Regions from separate parts of the Methylocystis echinoides genome, predicted to be linked through region 1. Evidence: predicted binding sites of a transcription regulator. Region 1 holds the regulator's gene; the other holds the start of a gene.

Region 1 (3,750 bases):
TCTACGCCGGCGCCCGGCTGGTTCTGCTGCCCACGATCGGCGGCACCGGCCTTTCCATCAAGACGGTCGAAGCCATGTCTAGCGGCCTGCCGCTGATCGCGACGCCGCAGGCCTTGCGGGGCATGGACGACGCAGCGCTGGCGCTCCCGGGCGTCACGATCGTCGAGACGGCCGAAGCTTTCGCCGCCGCGCTCAGGGCCGCCGCGGTCGCGCCGCCCCCTTCCGATTCGCAGCGCGCCTCGAGCGCGGCCAGGGCCTATTACGAGAGGCGTTTTTCGCTCGCCGCCTATCGGGCGGGGCTGCAAGCCCTGGCTGCGCCGCTGATGGCGGCCGTCTCGTAAACTCTCTCCCCTCGATTTCAAGCACTTGCGCGCGACTGTGACCCGGCCGCAACGCCGCCGCAAAATTGGCCAAATGGGTGGCGCCGCAGATTTCGCCTTGAAAGGTCGAGTGTTAATTTGACGACTGAGTTTTTTCGATGCTGCGCCGGGGACCGGGCGGCCTTGCTGTTGGAGAGATGATCAAATGACTTTCAAGGCTACGGTTTTTGGCGCGATCGCGTCGCTTGTCGCCGTCGGCGCCGCTGTCGCCGCGGATCTGCCCAGCTACAAGGCTCCCCCGCCGCCCCCGCCGCCGGCGGTGTTCGATTGGACGGGCTACCACTTCGGCGTGAGCGGCGCCTGGGGCGGCGGCTCCGCCGGCTACAATTCCAATATCTCCGCGCTTGGCTTCGGCGGCATCGCCGGATGGACGAACGTTCAGTCGTCCTATGACACGAGCGGCTATCTCGTCGGCTTCCAGAGCGGTTCGACCTGGCAGCTCCCCAACAATGTGGTTGTGGGCTACGAGTCGGAGTTCAACTACGCGGACGTGAACTCCAATAACGGCGGCGTATGGGGCGACACGCTGCGCAGCAATCTGCGCTGGTTCGGCGCCGAGCGCCTGCGTTTCGGCTACGCCTTCGGCCGTCTGCTGCCCTATATCACGGGCGGCCTCGCCTATGGCCAGTTGCACACCACTGGCGTTTACAGCTTCGCGGGCATTCCCTTCCCGACCTCGGTCAGCCATTGGCAGGCCGGCTGGACGGTGGGCGCGGGTCTCGAATACGCCGTTCTCAACAATATCAGCGTGAAGGCCGAATATCTCTATACGAGCCTCCAGGGCAACTTCGGCTCGAGCTTCGGCCCGCAGGCCTATCGCACCTTCGTCGGCTCGGGCTTCGACACGCATATCGCCCGCATCGGCATCAATTACAACATCAAGAACTTCGGCGCTCTGATCGGCATGCCCAACCTGGGGCTGTAAGGCTCAGATCGCCGCAGAAAATCGAAAGCCCGGCTCGCCGCCGGGCTTTTTTATTGCGCTTTTCCCGGTCTCGACGCCGCGCGCCGATGCGTTATTCTTCTGCTCATGATCCGACAGTCGCCGATCATCCCGCCCGCGGCCAATCTGGCGTTGCTCACCGAGCGCTCGCGCGAGATTTTCAGACAGCTCGTCGACAGCTATCTCGCGACCGGCGAGCCCGTCGGCTCCCGGCAATTGTCGCGTCTGCTGCCGATGACCCTCTCGCCCGCCTCTGTCCGCAACGTCATGCAGGACCTCGAGGAGCTGGGCCTGATCTATGCGCCGCACACCAGCGCCGGCCGTCTTCCAACCGAGCTCGGGCTTCGCTTTTTCGTCGATTCCATGCTCCAGATCGGCGACCTCGCCGACGCCGAGCGGGTCCGCATCCAGGCCGGTGTCGAGGCCGCCTCCAAGGATCGTGATTTCGAGGGCGTGCTGGCGGAGGCGACGAGCCTGCTTTCGGGCCTTACCCGGGTCGCCGGCGTCGTCGCCGCCACCAAGGAGAATGTGCGCCTCAAGCAGATCGATTTCGTCAGGCTCGAGCCGGAGCGGGCGCTCGCAATTCTCGTGGCCGACGACGGCACGGTGGAAAACCGCGTCATTCCGGTGTCGCGGGACCTTCCGGCGTCGGCTCTCGTGGAGGCCGCCAATTATCTCAACGCCCGCATCACCGGGCGCACGCTGGCCGAGGCGCGCGAAGGCATAGAGGCGTCGCGCCGCGCCGCACAGACTGAGCTCGACGAATTGACGGCCCGGCTCGTCGAGGCGGGGCTTGCGAGCTGGGCCGGCGCATCCGGCGAAAGCCGCCAGTTGATTGTGCGCGGACAGGCGCATCTCCTCGAGGATCTCACCGCCGCCGCCGATCTCGAACGCGTGCGCCTCCTCTTCGCCGATCTCGAAACCAAGACGGGCGTGATCGACCTTCTGGAGCGCGCCGAACAGGGCGAAGGCGTTCGCATCTTCATCGGCTCCGAGAACAAACTCTTCTCCTTGTCGGGCTCTTCTCTGGTGGCGGCGCCGCTTCGCGACAGCGAGCGTCGCATCATCGGCGCCCTCGGCGTGATCGGGCCGACGCGACTCAATTATGCGCGCATCGTGCCGATGGTGGATTACACGGCGAAGATCGTCGCCCGCGTGGTGGGCGGCGCCTGACGCGTCGCCTTAAAAGCCAAGCTCAAGACCGCATAACCGCCGCGCCGCCAGCCGCGTCGCGATCATTTGCCGCTACGATTCGAGGCGTTAATAAGATTTTACTGTGAAGCTTATGTTATTTGCGTCACAATAAGGAGCGATATCCGGCGCCCCTGTGACGGGTCGAAATTGCGCGCAACCTTCTGAAAGAAGGAGCTAACAAGCGCCGTCTTCAGCATTTTTGACTTGAGCTGAGCTTATTTACATGTTGAGATTTTGCCGCAATCTTCTTCAATAAGGCGTCGAGGAGCGCTACACCCATCCGTTAGCGTATCGCGGAGGCATAAATGGACTCGCTGGATCTCGATCAGGTCGTCGACGAAATCATTCCGAGAGGCGATCAAAACTCGAAAAACCTGCGTCCGGTCGATTTGGCTCTCCGCCAGTCATTGCACGGCGGCGACGAGGCCGACGCGGCGCTTGCGCTCGTTTCCGAAGCGGCCGAGGCGATCCGCAAGCTCGAGGAGCAATCCGCTCAGGCGGTCGCGCGCGCGCATAACGCCGCCAATACGGTGATGGAGAAATTGGAGCGCACGGTCGCGCGCGCCGAGCGCGCCGAGGCGGGGTTGCGCCAGGCCGAGGCGGAGATCAACGAACTTACCGCGAGCGCCATGCAGGCGCACAAGGATCTCGAGATGCTGCAATCGCTGCTGGCGTCCAGGGAAGCCGATCTTGCGGCGATGGAGCAGCGCGCGGCGTCCGCAGAAAAGCGCGCCGATGAGGCCAACGCCTCCATTCAGCGCATCGTCACCGCGATCCGCACGCAGCTTCCCGTCGCCGCCAGCCTCGGCGACGGCCAGGGCGCTGACTGAGCCGCCGCCTGGCGCGCGACGACGCCTCGATCGCGCGCGCCAGTCTGCAGCATGAAAGCATGAATATTCCCCGGCCCTATCGTGACAGTCGCGACGACGAGCGCGCCTTTCACAAGATCCGGATTGCGTCGAGCGGCAGTGCTCAGACGATCAGCGACAGCGTCTTGCACGACATGGCGACGCTCGACTCGAAAAGCGCCGCTCTCCTGCAATTCATCTCCGTCGTGCTTGCCGCGCTCACCTTTTCGCTGGGGCTCGTCGACGGCGGCGCACCTTACGCGCATGTCATTCGCGCGGGCGTTTTTGCCTTTATGGGCGTGTTCGGCTTCGCCGCATGGGCCGATTTGCGTTGCCTCAAGTCCATCGGCCCGGCGCGGCTCATCTATATGCAATCGGCCGAAGA
Region 2 (3,750 bases), 700 kb from region 1:
GCGGGGAAGATTCTCGGATGGGCTCTTTTCGCAGGCGCCACGCATTTTTCGGTTGGGCGACAAAAAAAGCCCCGGGCTTCCCCGGGGCTTTCGAACGCTTTTCAGGCAGGCGGGACTTAGAAGTCCATGCCGCCCATGCCGCCGCCCGGCATGGCCGGCGCGGTTTCCTTCTTCGGCTGTTCGGTGATCGTCGCCTCGGTGGTGATGATCAGGCCGGCGATCGACGCGGCGTCCTGGAGCGCGGTGCGCACGACCTTGGTCGGGTCGATGATGCCGAGCTTGATCAGATCGCCGAACTCGCCCTTCTGAGCGTCGAAGCCGAAGCCGTAGTCCGCGGCCTCGAGCAGCTTGCCCACAACGACCGCGCCGTCGCCGCCGGCGTTGTCGACGATCTGACGGGCCGGAGCCTGGATCGCCTTGCGGACGATCTCGACGCCGGTCTGCTGGTCGGAGTTGCCGACCTTGACGCCGTCGAGCGCCTTGATGGCGCGCAGCAGCGCGACGCCGCCGCCGGGCGAGACGCCTTCTTCAACGGCCGCGCGGGTGGCGTTGAGAGCGTCGTCGACGCGGTCCTTCTTTTCCTTCACCTCGACTTCGGTCGCGCCGCCGACGCGGATCACCGCGACGCCGCCCGCGAGCTTGGCGAGACGCTCCTGGAGCTTCTCACGGTCGTAGTCGGACGTCGTCTCCTCGATCTGGCCCTTGATCTGGGAGATGCGGGCCTCGATGTCCTTCTTGTCGCCGGCGCCGTCGATGATCGTGGTGTTCTCCTTCTCGATGCGCACGCGCTTGGCGCGGCCGAGCATGGGGAGCGTCACGTTCTCGAGCTTGATGCCGAGGTCCTCGGCGATCATCTGGCCGCCGGTGAGGATGGCGATGTCTTCGAGCATGGCCTTGCGGCGGTCGCCGAAGCCCGGCGCCTTCACGGCCGCGATCTTCAGGCCGCCGCGCAGCTTGTTGACGACGAGGGTGGCGAGCGCCTCGCCCTCGATGTCCTCGGCGACGATGACGAGCGGCTTGCCGGTCTGGACGACGGCCTCGAGGATCGGCAGCAGCGGCTGCAGCGTCGACAGCTTCTTCTCGTGGATGAGAAGATACGCGTCGTCGAGCTCGGCGATCATCTTCTCGGCGTTGGTGATGAAGTAGGGCGACAGATAGCCGCGATCGAACTGCATGCCCTCGACGATGTCGGTCTCGGTCTCGAGGCTCTTGGCCTCCTCGACCGTGATCACGCCCTCATTGCCGACCTTCTGCATCGCCTTGGCGATCTCTTCGCCGATGAAGGTGTCGCCATTCGCCGAGATGGTGCCGACCTGGGCGATCTCGTCGTTGGAGGTGACCTTCTTCGAATGCGCCTTGAGGTCGGCGACGATGGCGTCGACGGCGAGATCGACGCCGCGCTTCAGATCCATCGGATTGAGGCCGGCGGCCACGGCCTTGGCGCCTTCGCGGGCGATCGCGGCGGCGAGAACGGTGGCGGTGGTGGTGCCGTCGCCGGCCAGGTCATTCTGCTTGGAGGCGACTTCGCGGACGAGCTGGGCGCCGAGGTTCTCGAACTTGTCGGAAAGCTCGATCTCCTTGGCGACGGTCACGCCGTCCTTGGTGATGCGGGGCGCGCCGAAGCTCTTCTCGATCACGACGTTGCGGCCCTTGGGGCCCAGCGTGACCTTGACGGCGTTGGCGAGGATGTCGACGCCGCGCAGAATGCGGTCGCGCGCGTCGGTGGAGAAACGGACGTCTTTGGCAGCCATGTGAAACTCCTGGAATGGGTTGAGGGAAGCGTTTGAGGGTCGGGTCGAGTTAGTCGACGATGCCCAGGATGTCGCTTTCCTTCATGATCAACAGATCTTCGCCGTCGATCTTGACCTCGGTGCCGGACCACTTGCCGAACAGGACGCGGTCGCCGGCCTTCACGTCGAGGGGGGTGAGCTTGCCGCTCTCGTCGCGGCCGCCGGGACCCACCGCGATCACCTTGCCCTCTTGGGGCTTTTCCTTGGCGGTGTCGGGGATGATGATGCCGCCCTTGGTCTTTTCCTCGCCTTCGAGACGCTTGACCACGACCCGGTCGTGCAGGGGACGAAACGCCATTGTTAAGTCTTCCTTTTTTGCGCGCCGGACGAAAATGCCGCCCGCCGCAAGCCATAAGCGAAATTGTTGGCACTCTCTTACGACGAGTGCCAACAGCGGCTCGGAAATATGTCGGGCGGCCGGCGATGTCAAGGTTTGTCGCGTCGCCGCTAGCCGCGCCGGAGCGGGTCCATTAAAATGGCTCGCCGTCGCCTCAGTCAGAGAACGAGTCGTTGCCGTCCTTATCCGCCTCCCCCCGCGCGCTCGGCCTCGCCGCCGTTTGCGCCGCCGCTCTGCTCGATCAGGCCCATAAGTTCTGGATGCTCCATGTCTTCGGCATCGAGGGCCGCCAGCCGGTGACGGTCGCGCCCTTTCTCGATTTGGTGCTGTCCTGGAACTACGGTGTCTCCTATTCGCTTTTTCCCGCCCATGAGGGCGCAGGCCGGGCGCTGCTCCTTTCGGGGCAGGCGATGATCGTCGCGTTTCTGTTGTCGTGGATGTGGCGCGCGCAGAGCCGCCTCACCGCAATCGCGCTCGGTCTTGTCGTCGGCGGCGCCGTGGGAAACGCGCTCGACCGGATCGCGCGCGGCGCCGTGGCGGATTTCTTCTATCTGCATACGACCCTGCCGGTCGGGCCGCTGGCCAATTACGTCTTCAACGTCGCCGACGTCGCGATCACCGCGGGCGTGGCGCTGCTGCTGTTCGAGACCCTGTTTCCGCCGCCGCCGCCGGCCGAAAGCGCGGCCTGAAGCTTTCGCCACTAAATCGCCACCAAAGGACGCGCATGTTGGGCCTTTGACGCCGCCCGGCGAGGGCGCGCCCATGTTTTCGTTTTGCCAAGGAGTTCAAATGATGAAGCTCGCTCGGTTCCCGCGCCGCGCTGCTTTCGCCCTGGCGGGCCTCGTCGCGGTCTGCGGCGGGGCGGCGCATGCCGCCGACGACAAATCCACCGTTGGCGCGGTCATGGAGCTTTTCGGCTATTCATCCGACCCCTCCGCCGCGTCGATTGATTACCGCGAGCGGCCGAAGCTCGTGCTGCCGCCGAAGATCGGCGAATTGCCGGCGCCGCGCGACCGGGCGGATCGCCCCGAGGGTTGGCCCACCGACACGACGACCAACCGGAACCGGTCCACGGATCGCTACGCGCGCGTGCCGAACGCCCCGCCGCCGGAGAAGAAGCCCGGTCTTCTCGAACGCGTCCGCGGCCCGCGGCCCGACGCGGCGCCCGGCACGGACGACGAGCCCGGCTTCTTCCAGCGCGTATTGTTGAACAAGCGCGCCGACGTCGCCCTTTCTTCCGAAGAGCCGAGCCGCCGCATGCTGACGGAACCCCCGACGGGCTATCGCCGGCCTTCCATGGACCTCAGCAAGGTTCCGGATTCCGAGGCCAAGAAATCGAGCTGGTGGAACCCGCTCGGCTATCTCGGCAACAAGGACGACAAAGACCCGGTGGCGCAGCCGGGCGCGGCGACGCCTGCTCAGCAGGCCAAGCCGTCGAGCGGCGGGTCGGAATCCTGGTTCCGCTGGCCACGTTTCGTCCAGAAGGACCCCGACAAGGATTGAGTTTCGGCGGCGCGGATTTGGGCCTATATAGAGACGAAGTTTATCGTTTCGGGCGGCCGGGGCGCCGCTAGAAAGGCTCGTCGATGTCGTCTTCACCTTTGCCGCCGACCGTCTCGCTCA

The links. The regulator HrcA, encoded in region 1, represses chaperone genes, less so after heat shock. The targets are predictions, from matches to a motif close to GTTAGCACTCNCNNNNNGNGAGTGCTAAC.
Positions count from the first base shown of each region.
Region 2: groES (co-chaperone GroES) is a predicted target of HrcA. The motif match lies at 2,154-2,182, and genes of this name have one in related genera.

Region 1 is NZ_CP156084.1:619,610-623,359, reverse strand. Features, by position in the region: gene RVU70_RS02970 (glycosyltransferase) at 1-341, shown strand, start outside; gene RVU70_RS02965 (outer membrane beta-barrel protein) at 526-1,305, shown strand; gene hrcA (heat-inducible transcriptional repressor HrcA) at 1,411-2,496, shown strand; gene RVU70_RS02955 (ABC transporter permease) at 2,823-3,347, shown strand; gene RVU70_RS02950 (hypothetical protein) at 3,407-3,750, shown strand, end outside.
Region 2 is NZ_CP156084.1:1,321,738-1,325,487, reverse strand. Features, by position in the region: gene groL (chaperonin GroEL) at 117-1,751, opposite strand; gene groES (co-chaperone GroES) at 1,801-2,088, opposite strand; gene lspA (signal peptidase II) at 2,301-2,816, shown strand; gene RVU70_RS06365 (hypothetical protein) at 2,917-3,630, shown strand; gene RVU70_RS06360 (pitrilysin family protein) at 3,714-3,750, shown strand, end outside.